Regions from separate parts of the Peribacillus sp. V2I11 genome, predicted to be linked through region 1. Evidence: a T-box and tRNA genes for the amino acid it is inferred to sense, from the RefSeq annotation. Region 1 holds a T-box; the other holds one or more tRNA genes.
The links. The T-box of region 1 lies ahead of glyQ (glycine--tRNA ligase subunit alpha). A T-box ahead of a tRNA ligase gene usually reads a tRNA of that ligase, here a tRNA-Gly.

Region 1 (11,271 bases):
AATCGGTCAGTTCTTTATCGGTAACTTCCTCATTCACTGACATCATTTCTATTTCCGAAACGATCCTTCTCAAGTTTGGATCCGGTAAATAAGTAAGGAAAAAGCTTGTATCCGGTTCGTGTCCATCTTCATAGAACGCATATAAATAGGTGATGATTGCCTGATGTTCATCTACATGAAAGACCGTTTGCCCAAGCAACTGCTGAATTTTGAAAGTCATATCCCTGCTTTTTAGCATATGGGCAATCAACTTCGTTTCAGCATTATGGTGAGCAGGCTTTAACTTGTGCTCATATTGCAGGGCCATTTTCTTTTGGGCTGCTGGCTGCGGCAGTGCCCCCTTCTTGCGTTCCGTAAAGAACACCTGACGCTGCTGCTGTTCCAGCGCATCCAATGAAAGGGAAAATTCAGAGGATAGCTGCCGGAGATAATGATCCCTCTCCACTGCATTGGGCAATCGCGAAATTTCTTTAAGGACTTCTTCGATATATTGAATTCGATCTCCTTCATTATTTACATTTTTCCCTCGACGCAAATAATGCATTTTGAATGCCATGTAGGTTAAACTGGCCCCTATTACTTCAGAAACAAAGCTTTTTTCACCGAATTCCTTTATGTAGTCATCGGGGTCCAAGTTATCAGGCATAAGAGCGACTTTCACGGAAAACTCATGGTCATGTAGCATATTAACTGCACGATTGGCAGCGTTCAATCCCGCAGAGTCCGAATCGTAGCAAATAAGTATCTGATCAGTATTTCTTTTTAAAAGCTGGATATGCTGGTCCGTCAAGGCAGTACCCATTGTAGCGACCGCATTCTCTACACCTGCGCCAACTGCTGAAATGCAATCGGCAAAGCCTTCAAAAATGACTACTTGTTCTTTCTTTCGTATGTGTGGTCTTGCATGATGGAAATTATATAAAGTTTTACTTTTATTAAAGATTGGCGTTTCAGGACTATTCAAATATTTGGGCTCATCGTCCCCCATCGCTCTTCCTGAAAACGCAATCGTATTTCCTTGATGATCCATAATTGGAAACATGACTCTATTTCTGAAACGGTCAAAATATGACTCGTCTTTTTCCCTGTAAATAATAAGCCCTGCCTGCTCCATGTATTCCGCTGGAAACCCGCGTTTTAAAAGAAACTTGGACACGAAGTCCCATGAATTCAAAGAGTAGCCAATTTGGAACTTTTCTATCGTCTCTTCAGTAAACCCGCGTTTAAGTAAATATTCGAGAGCATCCTGCCCCTCTTTCGTATTAACGAGGAGATGATGATAAAACTTCCTCAGCAGGTCATGGGCTTCAACCATTTGCTGCGAGCCTGCCGGCATGTTGGAACGCTTGGAATCCTTATTTATTTCAACATCCAAAGGAACATTTCCTTTTTCAGCTAAAACTTTTGCAGATTCCACAAAGCTGTAGCCTTCTATATCCATTAAGAAGGTAAAAATATTTCCGCCTGCCCCGCAACCAAAACAGTGAAAGATTTGTTTTTCCGTTGAAACGGAAAACGAGGGCGAGTTTTCACCATGAAAAGGACATAGCCCAAAGTAATTGCGTCCCTGCTTCTTCAGCTGGACATACTCCCCAATTAAATCAACAATGTCAACAGCTTCACGAATTTGATTAATTTTCTCATCTTCTATACGGCCATTTATCATTTTTCCACCTTGCAATATTGGTGATAGTTTCTAATTCGATACTGTTTCCTAATCCCCTGCAAAGTTCGACAATGTTTTCAAAAGTTTATTTGTAAAACATGCACGATCTTCCTTTGTGAATGCTTTCGGCCCTTTCGTATGCTTGCCCTGCCTGCGGAGTTTCGCCGACTGATAACGCATATCCAAGAGCATGAAAATATTCTCGTCAGTGTATTCTTTTCCCCTTGGCGAAAGGACATAAACGTTTTTAGGAAGCAGGGTTCCAGCCAAACCAATATCTGCAGTAACGACAATATCACCCTTTTTTACTGAGTTCACTATATAAAGATCTGCCGCTTCTTTGTCTGCATCGACATATACCCATTTACCTTCAGGGTTATTCATCATATTTTTATATGATGCAACAAAACAGACTTCAACATCGTGCAAACTTGCACAATGAAGGATTTCGTCTTTCACCGGGCATGCATCGGCATCGACGTGTATCATAGGTTTATTATTCATACCTTCTAATTCTACATCTTTCTGCATAATCCTTTTTCTCCCCTAAACTTTATGAAGTTATGGTGAATTTCAGCATTGATTCGGAGGGTTCCCTCCAAAAGAGCACACATTATTCTTCAAAGAATACCTGCTTATTTAAGTAAAAGCGCCTCTTTTGCCTTGAAAAAGACCAACCCCTCCTGAATTATACGGAACATGTCGAATTATTTTTATGATAAAAACCTTGACATCTCATTAACCTTTAGTTTATTCCTTATTAATTAAGTCTAAACCTTAAGATTACTTTTTTCTCACAATTTTTTATTATAGTCTATTTGATTAGAAGATGCCAACATTTAAATTCCGAATGTGATTTCATGTAAATCAATGGATTTACATTTGGAAACCAAGAGGAATTTCATGTAATTATTTTGAACTTATTCTTGTTATTCCCTTATTTAACCTTGGCATTAAAATGTGAGCTGACACATAAAGTGTCTAGCTCACATTTTGATTTGCCTTAATTATAAGGATCAACGGTTTTTGTTTTGAAGGATATTGATTATCAAATTGGCTGTTTCTTCAACAGCTTTATTGGTTACATCAATGATGGGACAGTTCAACCTTGATATGATTTTATCAAAGTATGTCAATTCTTCTTTTATGCGCTCCACATTTGCGTAAATGGCATGATCATTGAGCCCAAGTGACTTTAATCGCTCTTTACGAATATGGTTCAGCTTTTCCGGGCTGATCTTTAAACCAATGCATTTTTCAGGAGGTACCAGGAACAGCTCTTCTGGAGGTTCCACTTCAGGCACTAAAGGTACGTTCGCCACTTTATAGCGTTTGTGGGCTAAATACTGTGATAATGGCGTTTTGGAAGTGCGTGAAACACCCACAAGGACGATATCTGCACGTAAAATGCCACGAGGGTCACGTCCATCATCATATTTTACAGCAAATTCAATGGCTTCCACACGCTTGAAATAGTCATCATCCAACTTTCTTACAAGACCAGGTTCATTAAGCGGCCCTTTTGGCGCCCTTTCCTGAAGGATGTCCATGAGCGGCCCTAAAATGTCATAAGCAGACAGGTTTTCTTTCTCGACCTGTGCTTTCATATACGCTCTAATAGCTGGCTTCACAAGAGTATAAGCAATGATTGCCCCATCCAACTTAGCCAGTGATATCACTTCATCCACGTTTTGTTCATCTTCAATATACGGAATTCTCTTTATGGAAAATGCAGATCCCGAGAACTGGCTTGCAGCGGCTTTTGTAACCAATTCCGCTGTTTCCCCTACCGAATCCGATACAACATATATAATAGAACCGTTCATATTCTCCGTCATTCCTTTTGCAAGCCCCCTAATAGCCTTCATCAGCCAAAGCTACGAATGCTTTCGTAATATTGGTTTTTGTAATCCTTCCAATTACTTCATAGCCTTTTTCTGTGTCTTTGACGACCGGTAATGAGTCGATTTGTTTATCAATCAATTTTTTGGCAACATCAATCAAAAGGTCTTCTTTTGAACACATTGTAATATTGGGCATCCTAGTCATGATGATATTGACTGGAATGGAGTTAAGCTCTTGTTTCCCAATACTCGCACGCAACAAGTCTTTCCTTGATAAGACACCAACAAGCAATGCATGCTTATCGACTACGAACATTGTTCCGACATCTTCTAAAAACATCATGACGATTGCATCATATACGGAAATGCCCTCGTCAACAACGACAGGTATCGATTGGTAGTCTCGTACATAAAGATGGTTAAGGCTATCTGTCAAGAGCTGTGTCCCTGACCTGCCTGTATAGAAATACCCCACTCGGGGCCTGGCATCAAGAAAACCTGCCATCGTTAAAATCGCTAGATCTGGACGAAGTGTCGCCCTGGTAAGGTTCAATCTATCCGCAATATGTTCTCCAGTAATCGGTCCGTTTTCTTTTACAATTTGTAAAATCTGTTCCTGACGCTTATTCAATTGGATTATAATCACCACCCCACTGCTTTCGCAGAGTAAAGTAACAAAAGTTATTCATTTAATAATTATATACTAAATTATTTAATTAGGGCATTTTTGTCCTTTTTATTGACCATTTATCTTTTTAAGAAATCGGAAACCCTTATTTAAAGGGTTTCCGATTTCCATCCATCATTTCGATCATGAAAGGATGATTTTATTCATGGCAGCAAAACCTGCAACCAAATCACTGATTTCCTTCATTAAGGATAAACGGTTATTACGGATTGCTTCATCCTCTGCCATGACCATGGTATTCTCGAAATATGGCTCTATTTCCGATTGAAGCGAAACAAGCTGTTCAAATCGCTCATTCTCATCTTTAGATTCATTATAACGCATTGCCACGTTTTGATATTTTACGTATAGCGCATTTTCTTGATCATTTTCAAAGGCACTAGGGTCAACTGTCACCTTATTGTCACATTTTACGGCAATATTCATGACCCGACTTAAAGCTTCCAGACTTTCCTTGAAGCCTGCTTCGTCTTTTTTAGCATCCAAGACATGTGCACGTTCCACGATAGAGTGGATATAACCGATCTCATTGAACAGGACTGCATCGATCAAATCGTAACGGATTTGCTGTTCTTGAAGCATGTGTTTGACACGGGCTTTAAAGAATGCGAACATATCTGCTTTAACGTCTTCAAGATCACGTTTTAAGATGCCTTTTGATTCCAGTCCTTTAAGGCCTAAAACAATAAGCTCCTCTAAAGAAATATTCCAATTCTTCTCAGCTAGAATCTGGACGACACCGCTCGCCTGCCTTCTTAATGCGTAAGGATCCTGGGAACCTGTCGGGATGATGCCAATAGCGAAGAATGAAGACAAAGTATCAATTTTTTCAGCTAAACTCACAACCGCTCCAATGACTGAAGGTGGTACATTGTCATCCGCATGTCTTGGCATATAATGTTCATTGATAGCCGCGGCCACTTCTTTGGCTTCCCCTTTTAAGAGGGCATATTTTTCACCCATGTACCCTTGTAATTCAGGGAATTCATAAACCATATGACTCACCAAATCGAACTTGGCAATTGCCGCTGTACGAAGCGCCATTTCTTTTTCCGCCTTCAAATTCAAAGCATCCGCAAGGGCACCGGTCACTGCAGTTACCCGGGCAGTTTTCTCGGCTAATGTACCAATTTCTTCATGATAAACGATGCTGTCAAGCTTTTTCAAAGCATCCGAAATCTCTTTTTTCTGATCTTCTTTATAGAAGAATGCTGCATCCGATAAGCGGGCACGCAATACTTTTTCATTACCTTTAGAAACCTTATCCAAATGGCGGTCATCGCCATTACGTACGGTTACAAAGTAAGCAAGCAGTTTCCCGTCCTGATCTTTGACAGGGAAATAGCGTTGGTGTTCCTTCATTGATGTGATAAGTACCTCAGCAGGAAGCTCAAGGAACTCTTCTTCAAAATGTCCAAATAACACCGTTGGATACTCTACCAAATTATTGACTTCTTCTAGCAGGTCTTCATCGACCGGGATGATCCAGCCTTTCTCCTGCTCAAGCTCTTTAATCTGATCCAATATAACTTGTCGGCGTTTATCTGGATCCGCCATTACAAATTGTTCTTTTAGCGTATCTTCATACCGTTCCGGCTGCTCGATGATTGCGCTATCGCCCAAGAAACGGTGTCCTTTCGTTTCACGGCCCGTTTCCACATCAGCAATGCTAAATGGCACTATGTCATTGCCGAATAAGGCAATCAGCCATTTAATCGGACGGACGAAGCGGAGCTCCTGATTGGCCCAGCGCATATTTTTCGGGAACGTCATGCCGCTGATGATTTCCTGCAGCTCAGATAAAAGCTGAACGGTCTGCTGTCCTTTTATGAATTTATTCACATGGGCATATTCCACACCCTTGAGTTCTTTAAAATAAATGTCTTCTGAAGTCATGCCTTGACCCCTGACGAATCCCAATGCGGCTTTAGACCAGTTGCCTTCGCTGTCCAAAGCGATCTTCTTAGCCGGACCTTTTGCTTCTTCTTCGATATCCTTTTGGGATTCTTCCACGTCTTTCACCAATACGGCCAAACGTCTTGGTGTGGAAAAAGCTTCAACCGTTCCGAAATCAATCGCTTTTTCCGTTAGCCATTGCTGCACTTTATCTGACAACTGTTTCATTGATGCTGTCACAAAACGGGCAGGCAGCTCTTCCAATCCTATCTCCAATAACAAATCACGCTTGCTCATTTGTGTTCTCCCCTTTCACTTTCAGGATCGGGAAGCCTAATTTTTCCCGCTCTTCATAGAAGGTTTTGGCAACCTTACGCGCTAGGTTACGGCACCGGGCAATATAACCCGTTCTTTCCGTCACCGAGATGGCACCTTTGGCATCCAAAAGGTTAAATGTATGTGAACATTTCAAAACATAATCATATGCAGGATGTACAAGTCCTTCTTCCATTTGGCGATGCGCTTCCTTTTCATACATCGTGAAAAGCTGAAACAGCATATCAAGGTCGGAGGTTTCGAAAGTATATTTCGAATGTTCGTATTCCGGCTGTCCAAATATATCCCGAACTGTGAATCCATCTGTCCATTCTAGGTCAAATACGTTTTCCTTATCTTGAATGTAAGAGGCGAGACGTTCGATCCCGTATGTAATTTCCACGGAAACCGGCTTACACTCAAGGCCGCCCACTTGTTGGAAATATGTAAATTGCGTGATTTCCATTCCATCAAGCCACACTTCCCAACCGAGACCAGCACATCCTAGTGATGGATTTTCCCAGTTGTCCTCCACAAAGCGAATATCATGCTCAAGCGGATTTATCCCTAAAGCGCGTAATGAATCCAAATATAACTCCTGGATATTGTCAGGAGACGGCTTCATGATCACTTGGAACTGATGATGCTGATATAGTCGATTAGGGTTCTCACCATAACGACCGTCAGCAGGACGGCGGGAAGGCTCTACGTAAGCAACGCTCCAAGGCTCCGGTCCAATGGCTCTCAGGAACGTGTATGGGCTCATCGTTCCTGCCCCTTTCTCGACATCATAAGCATTCATTAATATGCAGCCTTGTTCAGACCAATGCTTTTGTAACGTTAAAATCATATTTTGAATATTCATCGTACACCTCCAGGTTATTTAAAAAGGCTCTTTTAAAAATTAAAGGTCGGAACCCATACATTTCGGCAAACAAAAAACTCCCGTCCCTATGCGAAATGCATAGGGACGAGAGTATACCCGCGGTTCCACCCTAATTGCCGTTTATAAAACGGCCTCTTTTCAAAGCAACATGCTCCGGAAACGCCCTTCCCTGTAAATCCATATCCCGGCTTTCACCGTCCCGGGTTCGCTTTTTATGGAGAATGACAGATACTCTTTTCCATCAACGCAATCTTCTTATTTTGATGATTAGAATTTTATACAAACTAGCATGGAATGTCAATAGGCCGGATCCCTAAAACATATCTTTCATCGTATCAATCTGTTTCAGGAATTTTTTTGATTTCAAATGCAGGCCAGAATATTCCTCATAATAAGCATCGATGATCTTCTGCAGTTCTTTTTTCGTTTCAGGCTTGACGGAAATCTTTCCGAGCCTTGATAAATCGAAATAATAAAAGATCCGCAGCAATTTGACGGCTGCAGGTGAAATTTTATAGTGATAAGGGTCTTTCCCCAGACAGCGGTGACAGATAAAGCCCGCTTCCCGAAGCGAGAAGGAGAATTCCCCTTCCGTTTCACCGCATACAGCACACTGATTAAGCACTGGGTTAATCCCATTGACGGGCAGCATCTTCATTTCAAAAATGAATTTCAAAACCTCTGCGTCATATTCTTCGTTTATGTAATGCAAGGTTTGCGAAAGCAATTCATACAAATATGGATTCGGTTTCTTATCCTCGACGCTTTTATCAAGCAATTCAACAATATAAGAAGCATAAGCAGTGGCAAAGAGATCCTCCCTTATGAAACGGAGTGAATCGACCATTTCGCCTTGCTGAAGGCTTCCGAGTCCGGTTGATGTGGTTACAAGAAAATACCCGGAGCAAAAAAGCTGTGTGACGGCAGAAAGCCTGCTGTTAGGTTTACTAGCTCCTCTAGCCATAACGCCAATTTTTCCTAGCTCACGGGTATATATAGTAATGATTTTGTTATTTTCTCCATATGCAGTTCGCCTTATGACAATGCCCTCACATTTTTGGAGCATACCAAGACACCACCCATGCTCGCCAAGACTTACCTATGAAACAGGAAAATCAATTTCTGCTAGCTCATCATTCAATACCAAGTGTCTTTCCTGTCTTTCGACTTCTATCTCCTTAAACAGCAAATAGGTGTCCACATTACCTGTTTCACTAAATAATTCCCAGGTAAAATCCAACATATAAAGCCCACCTTTCATTTTTAACTAGCAATTATGAATATCCGACCATATGATTAGCTTGACCGTTTTCCTAACTTTCATGACGCGTAAATTTTGTTAATTAATACTCGCTCTCATTGAAACCATAATCGCGAAGCTGGCTTGCTTTGTTACGCCAATCCTTCTGTACCTTCACCCACAGTTCCAAGAACACTTTCGAGCCCAATAGGTTTTCGATATCCACTCTGGCACGGCTACCGACTTCTTTAAGCATTTTCCCTTGCTTTCCGATGACAATGCCTTTTTGCGAATCACGTTCGACAACGATCGTCGCCATGACATTAATGGTGTCGCTGTTGTCCATTTTTTTAATTGAATCGATGACAACGGCCACCGAATGCGGAATTTCTTCACGTGTCAGGTGCAGTACCTTCTCGCGGACCAATTCGGAAATGATAAAACGTTCCGGATGGTCGGTCACTTGGTCAGCTGGATAAAACTGGGGACCTTCAGGCAGGTGTTCCTTGATTTGTTCGAGCAGTGTATCAACGTTATTCCCTTCAAGAGCAGAAATCGGAACGACTGCCGCAAAAGGGTAAAGCTTTTGGTATTTTTCAATGATCGGAAGTAAATCATCCGGATGCATCGCATCGATTTTGTTTACAACCAGGAAAACAGGCGTTTTTACGGATTGAAGCTTTTCGATGATAAACTCGTCACCGCGTCCGTATCCTTCAGTCGCATTGATCATGAAGAGTATCAAATCGACTTCTTTCAATGTATTCGTTGCCACTTTCATCATGAAGTCACCAAGCTTATGCTTTGGTTTATGAATGCCTGGTGTATCGATGAAAATCATTTGTGAATCGTTTTGCGTAAGTACTCCCTGGACCTTATTTCTTGTAGTTTGCGGTTTATCGCTCATAATGGCAATCTTTTGTCCGATGACCCGATTCAGAAATGTACTCTTTCCGACATTAGGTCGTCCAATAATTGAAATGAAACCTGATTTGTAACCTTTTACTTGTGTATCATCAAATAGTTTATCCATTTAAATCCTCCGGTGAAAAAGCTCCTGGAAGCAATTCCTGTACTGTTAGTTCTTTTATATCCCCATGTAAGTTGGTCAAAACGACCGGCATATCCTTTTCGCACAGTTCTGAAATAACCTGCCTGCATGCCCCGCATGGAGAAACGGGACCATCGGTATCTGCCACGACTGCAAGTTTAGTGAATTTTTTATCGTTATGGGCATAAGCGCTGAATAAAGCTGTCCTTTCGGCGCAATTACACATGCTGTATGCAGCATTTTCTATATTACAACCATGATAGACCTTTCCATCAGCAGTTAAAAGGGCTGCCCCCACCTTAAATTTGGAGTAAGGCACATAAGCTTTATCCCTTGCTTTTTTAGCTTCCTCAATCAATTCTTTTGTATTCAATTCACATCTTCCTTTCAAATTGAGTACCATTTCGGCAACCTACAGGCCAAACTTAGGCAAAAAGATAATCAATCCAACTATTATAGAAAATATAGCATATATGAATACAGCTCCGGCTGCAATATCTTTTGCCTGCTTGGCAAGCGGATGGATTTGATCCGTTACCAGGTCCACTACCCTTTCAATCGCTGAATTAACGAGCTCCAACGTGATCGTACCGGCTATGGCTGCCAAAATGAAAAGCCACTCCATCCCATTCAATGAGAAGTACCAACCAAAGAATACGACGATTGCCGTTAACGCGAAATGAATCTTGATATTGCGTTCAGTCCGAACAGCCTCCAAAATTCCCTGACAGGCAAAAGAGAAACTTTTTAATAAAGGATACTTTTTTTTATCCTTCTCTTGAAAGTCCATATTCTTCCAAGATCTCCTTTTGTTTTGTGAACATCACTTTTTCATCTTCTTCATTCATGTGATCGAATCCCAATAAATGAAGAAAACCATGCAGCGCTAAAAATCCAAGTTCCCGGTCAAATGAATGACCATATTCTTCAGCCTGTTCTTTCGTACGTTCAATGGAAATGATGATATCCCCTAACATGCGGGGCATTTCCGCTCCGAAAATTTCCACTTCATTTTCTCCCATTTCTTCAAGTGCAAAAGAAATGACATCTGTAGCTGAATCTTTATGACGATATTCTTTATTGATTTCCCGAATTCTATCATTGTCTACAAACGTAACGGACAGCTCGGTGTCTTTTTCGATGTTTTCTTTTCTTGCCGCAAATTGCAGAATGCTTTCAACAAGCTGCTGAGCTTCCTCCGTTACTTCATTCGTTTCATCCATTAAATCGATAGCTAAAATCATTCTTTCACCTTCTGTCCTAATTTATCCGGCTCCGGATATTCAATCCTGGAGTGGAAGATACCATTCAGCGATTCACATAAGGAATGCTTCACGATACTCAATTCTCTCATAGTAATGTCACATTCATCAAATTGACTATCTTGAATCCTGTCCTGAATGATGAAACTTACCAGCTCTTCAATCTTCTCGGGAGTTGGGTGCTTCATCGATCTCACTGCAGCTTCCACACTATCGGCTATGCCGATGACGGCTACTTCCTTCATTATCGCCCTCGGCCCTGGATATCTGTAGGCCGTTTCGAGTGTGGCCTCATCCTGTTTTTTTGCCTTATGGTAGAAAAACTTCAATAAAGCGGTCCCATGATGCTGCTCTGCAATATCCACAATCTCTTTCGGGAATTTGTGACTGCGCAGCATCTCCCCGCCATCTACGGCATGGGCA
Region 2 (11,271 bases), 2.8 Mb from region 1:
TGTTTATTTCAAAATTGATGTAGACTATCCATTAAACCAAGTTCACATATGTTTGCAAAGTTTTTTCAAGGGCGTACATAGTCTCAATGTTTTCAGTACAAACTGTCCAGGCTGACGTTTTAAATCGGGAATATAGATAAGAAGAAAAAAAGTAGCTGCTGAGCTTGAACATATGCCAAGTAGACCAATAAAAATAGTGTATTTAAAGCTGCGGCCTTTTCTTGGTATCCAAACGGGGAAAGGCCGTTAAATTTTCCAGGAAGCGAACCGTATATTGTAGAAGTCTAGGTACATTATTTATTCATAAAATGAGCATTGGAGGTAACAATGCCTTTTCCTCATGAACTTTATATGAATGAAAAACATGGGACATAATAGGTCGTATCAAGTTTAGGATTTTTAGGGAAGGCTACATAAAGAGTGTTATGGAAGCTGTAGCCAATCATATTCTTTGACCTATTAACTTCATCAGTGATACGCTTCTTTTCGAAATTACGTATTCAAAACCAAGGAGGAACAATGATGACACAAACCAAACAACAAATAATCACCCTGGCAAACCGTCCAAAAGGTATGCCTTCGAAAGGGGATTTTAACTTTGTTGAGAGTGAAGTTCCTACACCAAAGGATAATGAAATTTTAGTACGTACACTATATTTATCTGTCGATCCATACATGCGTGGCAGAATGCAAGATACCAAATCATATATTGCTTCATTTGAATTGAATAAGGTCATCACGGGTGGCGTTGTTGCTGAAGTTGTTGAGTCCAAATCGAGTTCCTTCAAACAAGGGGATGTCGTTGTTGGGAATATCGACTGGGCAGAATACACAGTTGTCACCGAAAAGGAAATCCGCGTGATTGATCCCAAGGTGGCTCCGGTCACAACTCATTTGGGGATTCTTGGAATGACCGGTTTAACTGCTTACTTTGGTTTGCTTGATATTGGTAAACCCCAAGAAGGTGAAACTGTAGTGGTTTCAGGAGCGGCTGGAGCAGTTGGTTCAGTAGTCGGACAAATTGCTAAGATTAAAGGTGCGAAGGTTGTTGGAATCGCTGGTTCAGATGAAAAACTTGAGTACTTAACGAAAGAGCTCGGATTTGATGGAGCCGTAAATTATAAAAGTGATAGTTTTGCGACAGATTTAGCTAATGCTGTTCCCGATGGAGTGGATGTTTATTTCGATAATGTGGGCGGCGAGGTGTCCGATGCTGTTTTCACACTTTTGAATGCGAATGCCCGAATTCCATTATGCGGAGCGATTTCCTCGTATAATGCAGAAGGGAAGGATTTAGGACCGCGTCTGCAATCGGCGATGATCAAAACGAGTGCACTTATGAAGGGTTTCACAGTTGGAAATTATGCCGCTAGATTCCAAGAGGGTGCTACGGATTTAGGTAAGTGGCTTCAAGAAGGAAAGCTGAAGTATGAAGAAACGATTATTGAAGGGTTTGAAAACACACCTGATGCATTTTTAGGTTTATTTAAAGGAACGAACCTCGGTAAACAACTTGTAAAAGTTGCGGAACCTGAATTCGCTCAACTATAAGTTTATGGAAATAAAGCTGCGGAAGGTCCTTCGTTGTGCTTTTTAAGCAACTTATAATAAAAGCGGCCTTTTTTCGATATTCAATCGGGGAAAGGCCGTTTTCCTTTTCATAATAAGATATAATTCCAGACTGTAGACAAACTCGATGAAAATCGGGTTTGTCTACAGTTTTATAAGGGTTTGTACAAATTGAACGTTGCCTCCAGGCACTCGCTTTCCGAGGGCGGTCCGCCCTCGGCGCTTTTGCGCCTGCGGGGCTCCACTGGACGCGCTTTTCCAGCAGGAGTCTCGCACACCCGCTCCAATCTACTTTGTTGTAAAATTTAGATAGAACCCCTTTTACAAACTGATAATCCTTCATTCCCTTTATTGGTATCTTTTTATCCATATGAAGGATATTAATTATTAGAAGTCACCTATTCAGACATAGCTTTCACTGCAGAGTTAATAGAATCATTAATGAAAGGATAAATTCGAAAATGGGTGAAAATAAGAACAGGTCCTCTTCCCAATCTCTGAAATTGGATGAGATACATACGACATTTAAACAGGCTTTTGAAATAAAAAAGAATCCATTTCCTTGGATAAAAGCACTAAGTGCAGGCATAGCTGCTGCCTTACCTGTTTTCATTGGTTTATTATTCGGAAATTCAGCTTACGGTTTACTGGCAGGGATAGGAGGTTTCACTTATTTATACGTTTTTAACCAACCCTATCACCAAAGAGCTAAAAAGATTTTCTTTGTGATGGTGGGTCTTGCTTTATCTGTTGTTTTAGGGACGCTTTTGGCTCCATACCAATTGGGAACAGCCATAATGATGGGGATCATCGGGGCAAGTGTTTTTTTTCTATTTGGTGCATTAAAGATTACCGGTCCTTCAGCGGTATTCTTCGTCTTGAGTTTTGCACTTGCGACAGGTATGCCCGTAGATCAAAGTCTGGCCCCGGTGCGTGGGGGCCTCGTTTTAATGGGTGGGGCACTATCTTGGATAATCTGTATGTTAGGCTGGTTTTTCAACCCTCATGGACCAGAATCGCTTGCGGTGGAAAAGGTGTACAGAGAATTGGGGGCATTTTTTGATTCCATGGGAACCGAGAAATTCAATAAAGCAAGACAGGGAACGGTATTGGCGATGAAACACGCTGAAGATACACTGTTAGCCGGGTTTTCGAACAGGCGAAGTTCAGATGAGCTAAAGCGGTTGTTCTTATTGAATGAACATGCGAATGCCATATTCTTGGAGGCACTGGAAATTTCCTTGAACAAAAATATCGTACTGCCGCCAGAATTAGGTCAATCCGTTCGTGCCCTGGCCGGTTCCATTGCATCTAAAACAGAGAATAAAAAAAAGATCCTTCAACCTGACCAAATGACTGAAGAGGTGGAAGAGTTATTCATGAAGATTTATAATGCAGATGCCATCATGAATGAACCTGTCCAGAATATCGATCAAGCAGCAACCATCTCAAAGCCTTCTTTAAAAACCATTTTTCTTGGGGCGTTCGATAAGAATTCAATTGTCTTCCTCTCTTCCGTTCGATATGGAACAATCCTTACCATTGCTGCCATCATCGCCTATTCCGCCGATTTTAACCGTTCGTACTGGATTCCCTTATCCTGTGCGGCCGTTATGTCGGGTTCGACCATCATCGCCACATTCCATCGGGCGGTCCAAAGGACTTTCGGGACAGTCATCGGACTCCTGATAGCAAGTTTAATTCTAGCATCCGTTCATATCGAGTTCATCATCGTCTTGATCATTTTATGTTTAACATTCATTACAGAGCTTTTCATCGTTCGGAATTATGGATTGGCGGCGATGTTTTTTACCCCTTCAGCATTGATCATGGCGGAATATTCATCTAAAAGCTATGATTTCAGTTTTTTTGCGACTGTAAGGATAACCGATATCGTCGTTGGAAGCTCGATAGGTCTTATTGGGTCGCTGTTGCTCGGAAGTCGTTCCGCATCCAGTCTTCTCAATCATTTGATAGCCAAGACGATTCGAAGCCAGGGGCAGTTATTATTGATGGCGTTCTCTGAAAAAGATAATGACCTTGCAATTGATGAAAGCAGCGAAAGGAACAAAATGCAAACCAATATGGTGAATCTATTAACGGTCTACAATGCATCCCTTGGTGAGATATTCAAAAACAAGGCTAGACTGGAATCTCTTTGGCCCGTTATATTTTCGATAGAACAGATGGGGTATTATCTTAATGCCAGCTTGAAATCCCCTAAACGGCCAGTACTATCAGAGAGAAAGCTCGCTCAGTTGCTGTATGTTTTCGAAACCATGGCGATAGCGGCAGATAAAGGCAGATCACATACTAATAAAGAAGTGCCTGAAATCGAAGGATATTCAAAAATCCGCCAGGAAATTTTGGACCTTCAAGAAGCGCTTCAGTTTTGCGGAGGAGCAACTGGCTAATCCATCTATTGATTCCAATAAGGGAGTTCACATTTGACACCCATTGATTTAATGGGTGATTTCTTCGCCTCTGTTAATGGATGAAATTGGAAGGTTTATAGAAAAGTCTGTAAAAATGCCGGATTTCATTATAAAATGTACATACAAACAGAAAGGTGATGAACCATGTCAAACGTTGCTAAATTTCGTGATTTTTTAACTAGTGAGAAAATCTATATGAATGAGTTGAATGAAGATGGCACCACCTTTTTTAGAGCTGAGCAAAAGTTAAAGGACGGGTGGAAGGTCCTTTTAGTATTTGCTTTCAATCAAGATGAAAATGTGGCGGACTTATTTTGCTTTAATGTCGCCGAGTTGAAGAATCCTGAAAAGAAACAGGATGTACATACACTGTTGAATGAATATAATGCTAATTTTAGGTATTCCAAGCTGTATGAAGAAAATGGGACCATTTCCATTCGGTATTCATACTCCATTGAGGGGGATATCGTACCGGATCTGGCGTTCAGGAAGTTAATCATGCTGCTTGAAACGGCACAGCAGGTTTATCCGCGGTTAATGGAAGCCATTTGGTCTTAAATCATCATATAGGATGAAAAAGTTCTCTGAATCAGGGGACTTTTTAACATCTTTACTAGAGTGAATGAATATATTAACGTTACAATACATTAATTATTAATTTTTTTTAAAAGAACTATTGCATTTTTTCACATTAAACTATATAATTAATTTTGTTGGTGATTCGACAAAGTTCTACAAGGATATGCGGGTGTAGTTTAGTGGTAAAACCTCAGCCTTCCAAGCTGATGATGAGGGTTCGATTCCCTTCACCCGCTCCAATACATACTCATAACGTAGGGTTTCGTTACCTGGAGAACGAAGCTTTGCGTTTAAATATTTTTACAAGAATTCTACTGTTTACAGTGGGATTTTTTTATTGTCCAAATACCATGTCCATCTCTTTTTACCTACATTTTAACGAATTGGGGGCAGGATGGGGATTAATATGGTGAAAGATAACCATTGCATAGGTATCTGTTCCAATTTGGATACTAATTTGGTTGAAAGGTTGAAGAATAGGGAACCGATGAATGGGTATTAATAATACGAGGATCTTGATTACTTCTACCGTAACAAAGGTCGTGTTTCTGATGAGCTGGAGCACCCAGTTAAAATAAAACATTTTTTTAAATACCTCCCATCCTAAAAAAAATGGTACTAATTTTATAAAGCATCCACTTGTTTCAAAAGTGATTCCCTACATTAGTAGAATCAATTGGACAGGTTTTTGCTTTTTTGCTTTCCACTCCGCCATTTTAGTCTTCTTCAGCAGGGAGCCTTAATGCCCCTTTCCATTTTTGAGTGAATTGGTATCATCAAGATTGTTATTCGTATCCCAAGGTATAATAATACTAATTGTTTCAATTGCTGCCATGTATTTTATACCGAAAAAAAGCGTCAATCAAAGCTATTCAGCATAACACGAAATAAAATCATGAAAAGACCCCTTCCGATTGTGGAAAGGGTTTATTTCCGTTCAATTTTAAATTTTAATTATCCTTCGACAATCGAGTAAGTCCCTTCGCCACCGTGGATTTCAAGGAACATGTCCATCAAGGATTTCGTTAGCTGATGTGCTTCCGTGATTGGAGTATTGGGTTGTAAATAAATGATTTGGATGGCTTTTTTCGTTTCTTCTGTGACTTTCGTGCGTTCTGAATCAACGTAAGGGCTTCCGAATGCGCCCTCATGATCGGCTGATGTAATCATATTTTCCATGGAATTCAAGCGGCCGTTCAAACCGTCATAACCATCTGACCCCTCGCCAATCTTAATCGAGATGTCTCCAGATAATTTTTCCGCATCATAAATGCCGATCGGAACTTCATATAACAGCGAGAAGAAGTTATTAAAATCGATGGCCGAATGGATAGGTGTCAAGTAATTCTGTTTTTTTACGCGGCGGTAAAGGGCTTCCACGGAGGGGCGATACCGTGACGGGTTTGTGCCAGAAGCCTTGAAGATCTCCCGCCACACTTTGATGCCGGAAAAGTCGGTCAATTCCTTTTCCTCAAGGTCGAAGAAAAGAGCTTCCTGAAATAGTTGAAGTCTCCCCTTCACCATTTGCGGGGAGGGACCTACTTCGATGTTTTCATATGTAATGATCCCAACTTTGAATTGAGGGATTTTACTGCTAAGATTAGCTGATACGGTAATTTCCAAGCGTTTCACCTCCAAAAATGATTGCAATTAGTTTATCATAGATAGCAATGGTTTGAAATGGATTCAAGCTTCAATGGGAATACTGAATGAACGTGGGTGATTAATATGAATATGAACACATTCAAGCAAGAAGTGATTTTATATAGTAAGGAAATCGGCATCGATAAAATCGGTTTTACATCGGCCACGGCCTTTACCGAATTGAAAGGCCGGCTGATACGTCAACAGGAACTGGATTATCAGTCAGGGTTTGAAGAAGCCGATATAGAAAAAAGGGTCATGCCTGAATTGATATTCGATAAACCGCAATCCATCATTTCGATTGCGCTTGCTTATCCTTCGAAATTGAAGGATGCTCCGCAAAGTACAAAAAGTGAGCGCCGAGGGATCTTTTGCCGGGCTTCTTGGGGAACGGATTATCATACCGTTCTTCGTAATAAATTGCAGTTACTTGAGGATTTCATTAAAGATAAAGTGCCCGGGGCAGTGACGAAGTCCATGGTCGATACGGGCGAATTATCAGATAGGGCAGTGGCTGAGCGTGCAGGAATTGGCTGGAGTGCAAAAAACAGTATGATCATCACTCCGGAATTCGGGTCTTATGTATACTTGGGCGACATGATTACCAACCTGCCATTTGAACCGGATCAACCGATGGAAGATCAATGCGGGACATGCAATAAATGTGTCGATGTTTGCCCGACTGGTGCGCTCGTTCAGGGCGGGCAGCTAAATTCCAAGCGTTGCATTGCGTTCTTAACGCAGACAAAAGGTTTCCTTCCTGATGAGTTCAGGACAAAAATAGGCAATCGTTTGTATGGATGTGATACATGCCAGACCGTTTGTCCGAAAAACAAAGGAATGGATTTTCATTTTCATGAAGAGATGGAACCCGACCCTGAACTTGCAAAACCGCTGTTGAAACCACTGCTTACGATTTCAAATCGTGACTTTAAAGAGACATATGGCCATGTATCGGGCTCTTGGCGCGGAAAAAAACCAATCCAACGAAATGCCATTTTAGCATTGGCCCACTTCAAAGATGAAACGGCATTGCCCCAATTGATACAGGTGATGAAGGATGATCCGCGGCCTGTCATACGGGGAACGGCGGCCTGGGCAGTTGGAAAAATCGGTCGGGAGCAGGCCATTTCCATTCTGGAAGAAGCACGAATGAAGGAAACGGATGAAGAGGTACTGACGGAAATTGAGAAAGGGCTGCAGTTTACCTTGGAAACAAAATGATATATAAAATGCAGCCGCTCCGTTAAATATTAACGGGGCGGTTTTTTTGATTTAGATATTCCGGTGCCTTCAAGAAAACCTTTATAGTAATTTCTTTAGACTTAAAGTCGATCGAACCCCCACATTTAATGAAGTTGTGTTTTTGTCATGCCCTCTTACATACACATTAGCATAGATGGTAAGAAGGAGGGCATGAACTTGAGGGAACAATTGCAACGCCTTTTACAAGAAAGAGTGGAGCTTTATACCTCCGATGATCTGGAACGGAGTGAAAGGAAGTTACATTTGAAAAAGGAATTGATGAGGAACCGCGCTGCGGAAATTGTTCGGGTGAATGCGGCAGGCAAGGTTCATTCGAAGAGGAAGGAAGACAGTGATACAGTCCTGACATATCATGTGCACCTGCAATATTTATTGAAACAGGAGGATTCCTTTTATATAGAAGAAGAAATGGAAGAAAGGGAGGCCTGGTTTCGAAATGGGTATATAGTGGATGAACGTGAGCTGATTCCCAGCTTTGAAACCGAAGAGGCACCGCCAAAATGTGATCCAGGCGCAGAGCGTCTCGCATATAAGTATGATCGAATGAAGGCCGTCCAATATGCCGAGCGTTGGTGGAATGAATTCAACCCGGCTTATCATAAATTCACAGATGATTGTACGAATTACATTTCACAATGTTTACATGCGGGAGGAATACCGATGTGGGGGGCGCCAAACAAAAGTAAGGGCTGGTGGATAAGAGGGAAAAGCTGGAGTTACACATGGACGACGGCCCATTCTTTATATCATCTGCTCAGAGCCGGGAATGCCATCAGGACAAAGCAGGTGGAGTCGGCCAAGGAACTGAATTTGGGTGATATCCTCTGCATAGATTTCGAAGGGGACGGACGGTTTGATCATAACTTGATCGTAACGGCGAAGGATCAGGACGGCGTGCCGCTTGTGAATGCACATACGATGAACAGCCGTCACCGGTATTGGACGTATGAGGATTCAACCAGGTACACACCGAATATCGTTTATAAATTCTTTGTGATCTTGGATGGAAGGTGATTGGTTTTTAGTCTTTTTTGTTTAATGCTATAATTAAGGTGAAGTTCAAACTAGAGGTGAAAATGAAGTGTCAATACATGTAGTTTTATATCAACCACAGATTCCAGCAAATACAGGTAATATCGCAAGAACGTGTGCAGGGACGGATACGTCTTTACATCTCATTCGCCCGCTCGGTTTCTCGACGGATGACAAACAGCTCAAACGTGCCGGGCTCGATTACTGGGAAAATGTAAAGATCCATTATTATGATTCGTTAGAAGAGTTTTATGAAAGAAATGCCGGCGGTGAATTTTATTACTTAACGAAATTCGGAGAGCAGCCGCATTCCAGCTTCGATTACAGTGATCAAGACAGTGAGATATACTTCATTTTTGGCCGTGAAACGACGGGTCTCCCGAAAGAGCTGATCCAAGAAAATATGGATCGGTGCCTGCGGATTCCAATGACGGATAAAGTGCGTTCCCTAAATCTGTCGAACACGGCTGCCATCTTGGTTTATGAAGCACTGAGACAGCAAAATTACCGTGAATTGGATTTGAAAACAAAAGGTTGAGTTTCATCCATGCCATACTGTCATCGGGGATACTTCAGCCCCGATGATGGATACTTTACATATTCTTTAGGGGTGGGAGCATTGAATAATATTATTGAGAAGATTTTAGATCACCGTTCCATTCGTTCTTTTGAGGACAAGCTATTGTCTGAGGAGCAAATCAATACGATTGTGGAATGTGCCCAAGCTGCATCGACTTCAAGTTATATTCAAGCGTATTCAATCATAGGGGTAACCGATCCGGAAAAGAAAGCCAAGCTTGCTGAACTTGCCGGACCGCAATCTTATGTAGAGAAGAATGGACATCTATTCGTTTTTTGCGCCGATTTATATCGTCAGGATATGGTTTCCGAAATGGAAAACACGGACCTGTCCGAATCGATTGAAAGTACGGAGAAATTCATGGTTGCCTGTATTGACGCTGCTCTTGCGGCTCAAAATGCAGCATTGGCAGCAGAATCGATGGATCTTGGCATTTGCTATATAGGCGGGATCCGCAATAATCTCCCGGAAGTGTCAGCGATTTTGAATATACCGCATCGCGTTTTACCATTATTCGCTCTAGTGGTCGGATATCCGAAAAACCGTTCGGATAAAAAGCCGCGTTTGCCGCTTTCCAATATCTATCATGAAAATGGATATCAGGAGGATAAGCAAGAGTTCATCGGACAACTTGAAGAGTATAATGAAACGATTTCCAGTTATTACGAGCGACGGACTAAAGGTGAACGAAAAGACACGTGGACCGAGCAAATGGCTGGAATGCTTGGTAAGAAAAGCAGGTTGTACATGAAAGATTACGTTGAGAAACAAGGATTTAAGAAACATTGATGATAAAATGCCCTATTAGGAATATTATTCTTGCCTTCTCATAAAGGACATCTTTCAAAGTCCTGGGTAAGGGCCAAACAGTAAAGATCCCGGAAATGTTTCCGGGATCTTTACTGTTTTCATTTGTCAGTTGGGATATACGGTTCGGATCAAAAAATCCTGGCAGAATTTCTTCTTATATACCCATGAAATTACCATTGACAATATATTTAGATAGAATTATAGTAATTAAGTAATAGATAATGATAATCATTTTCATTTGAGTTTTTACTTATCTATTTTTAAGTAAATGGAGGTTGAAAAATGGTTCGCCTATATACAGAGAATTTAAATATTGGTTATGGTGAACGTTTAATTGTAAAAGATCTCAGTGTGGAAATTCCAGATAAAAAAATCACAACGATCATCGGTTCAAATGGATGTGGAAAATCCACACTTTTGAAAGCGATCACCAGGATCATTCCAAATCAATCAGGTACGGTTGTTTTAGATGGGGTGAATATCTCAAAGGAAAGCACTAAGATCCTTGCAAGAAAAATGGCCATACTTCCGCAGGCACCCGAGAGTGCAAGCGGATTGACAGTTGGGGAGCTCGTATCATATGGGCGCTTTCCCTATCAAAAGGGTTTTGGGCGCCTGACCCAAAAAGACTATGATGTGATTGATTGGGTACTTGAAGTGACCGGCACGAAAGACTTCAAGTTCCGTCCGGTGGATGCTCTTTCAGGAGGTCAGCGCCAGCGTGTTTGGATTGCCATGGCCCTTGCCCAGGAAACGGAAATCATCTTCCTTGATGAGCCGACCACCTATTTGGATATGGCGCATCAACTGGAAGTTCTAGAATTATTACAGAGGCTGAATGTAGAACAGGGACGTACAATTGTCATGGTTCTTCATGATTTAAACCAAGCTGCTCGCTTTGCCGACTATATCATTGCCTTAAAGGACGGGGAAATAGTCAAAGCGGGAAATTGTGAAGAAGTCATCACTCATGAAGTGCTTAAGGAAGTATTCCATATTGATGCGGTTATCGGACGAGATCAACGAACGAACAAACCAATGTGCAGCACATACAATTTATTAAAAGGAGATTTGACAAAAAATGAAAAAGATATTGATCCCGTTTATACTGCTGTTAGTGTTAATTATTAGTGCTTGTGGTAACGAGTCAACCGAAAAAGAAAAAAGCCCCTCATCCAAAAAGGAAAAATCAGGTACCATCACATATCAATCTGAAAATGGTCCTGTTGAAGTTCCGGCAAATCCTAAGCGTGTTTTAGTACTATCTACTTTCGCTGGTAACGTAATGGCTTTGGATGTTAACCTTGTAGGGGTTGATTCCTGGTCTAAAATGAACCCGAATTTTAAAGAGTTAAA

Region 2: it has a tRNA-Gly gene. The T-box ahead of glyQ (glycine--tRNA ligase subunit alpha) is inferred to sense a tRNA for this amino acid. The anticodon was not compared.

What each region holds. Positions count from the first base shown of each region.
Region 1 is NZ_JAUSYW010000001.1:4,162,117-4,173,387, reverse strand. It holds gene dnaG (DNA primase) at 1-1,663, opposite strand, end outside; gene QFZ73_RS20375 (YaiI/YqxD family protein) at 1,715-2,170, opposite strand; gene QFZ73_RS20370 (pyruvate, water dikinase regulatory protein) at 2,683-3,504, opposite strand; gene ccpN (transcriptional regulator CcpN) at 3,521-4,159, opposite strand; gene glyS (glycine--tRNA ligase subunit beta) at 4,322-6,391, opposite strand; gene glyQ (glycine--tRNA ligase subunit alpha) at 6,378-7,274, opposite strand; T-box leader at 7,373-7,549, opposite strand; gene recO (DNA repair protein RecO) at 7,609-8,361, opposite strand; gene QFZ73_RS20345 (YqzL family protein) at 8,395-8,538, opposite strand; gene era (GTPase Era) at 8,639-9,568, opposite strand; gene QFZ73_RS20335 (cytidine deaminase) at 9,561-9,959, opposite strand; gene QFZ73_RS20330 (diacylglycerol kinase family protein) at 9,999-10,376, opposite strand; gene ybeY (rRNA maturation RNase YbeY) at 10,354-10,830, opposite strand; gene QFZ73_RS20320 (HD family phosphohydrolase) at 10,827-11,271, opposite strand, start outside.
Region 2 is NZ_JAUSYW010000001.1:1,364,723-1,375,993, reverse strand. It holds gene mgtE (magnesium transporter) at 1-23, shown strand, start outside; gene QFZ73_RS06650 (NADP-dependent oxidoreductase) at 523-1,551, shown strand; gene QFZ73_RS06645 (FUSC family protein) at 2,031-3,983, shown strand; gene QFZ73_RS06640 (YbjN domain-containing protein) at 4,149-4,562, shown strand; tRNA gene QFZ73_RS06635 (tRNA-Gly) at 4,749-4,822, shown strand; gene QFZ73_RS06630 (B3/B4 domain-containing protein) at 5,538-6,206, opposite strand; gene queG (tRNA epoxyqueuosine(34) reductase QueG) at 6,312-7,451, shown strand; gene QFZ73_RS06620 (amidase domain-containing protein) at 7,650-8,507, shown strand; gene trmL (tRNA (uridine(34)/cytosine(34)/5-carboxymethylaminomethyluridine(34)-2'-O)-methyltransferase TrmL) at 8,575-9,063, shown strand; gene nfsA (oxygen-insensitive NADPH nitroreductase) at 9,145-9,894, shown strand; gene QFZ73_RS06605 (ABC transporter ATP-binding protein) at 10,198-11,046, shown strand; gene QFZ73_RS06600 (iron-hydroxamate ABC transporter substrate-binding protein) at 10,997-11,271, shown strand, end outside.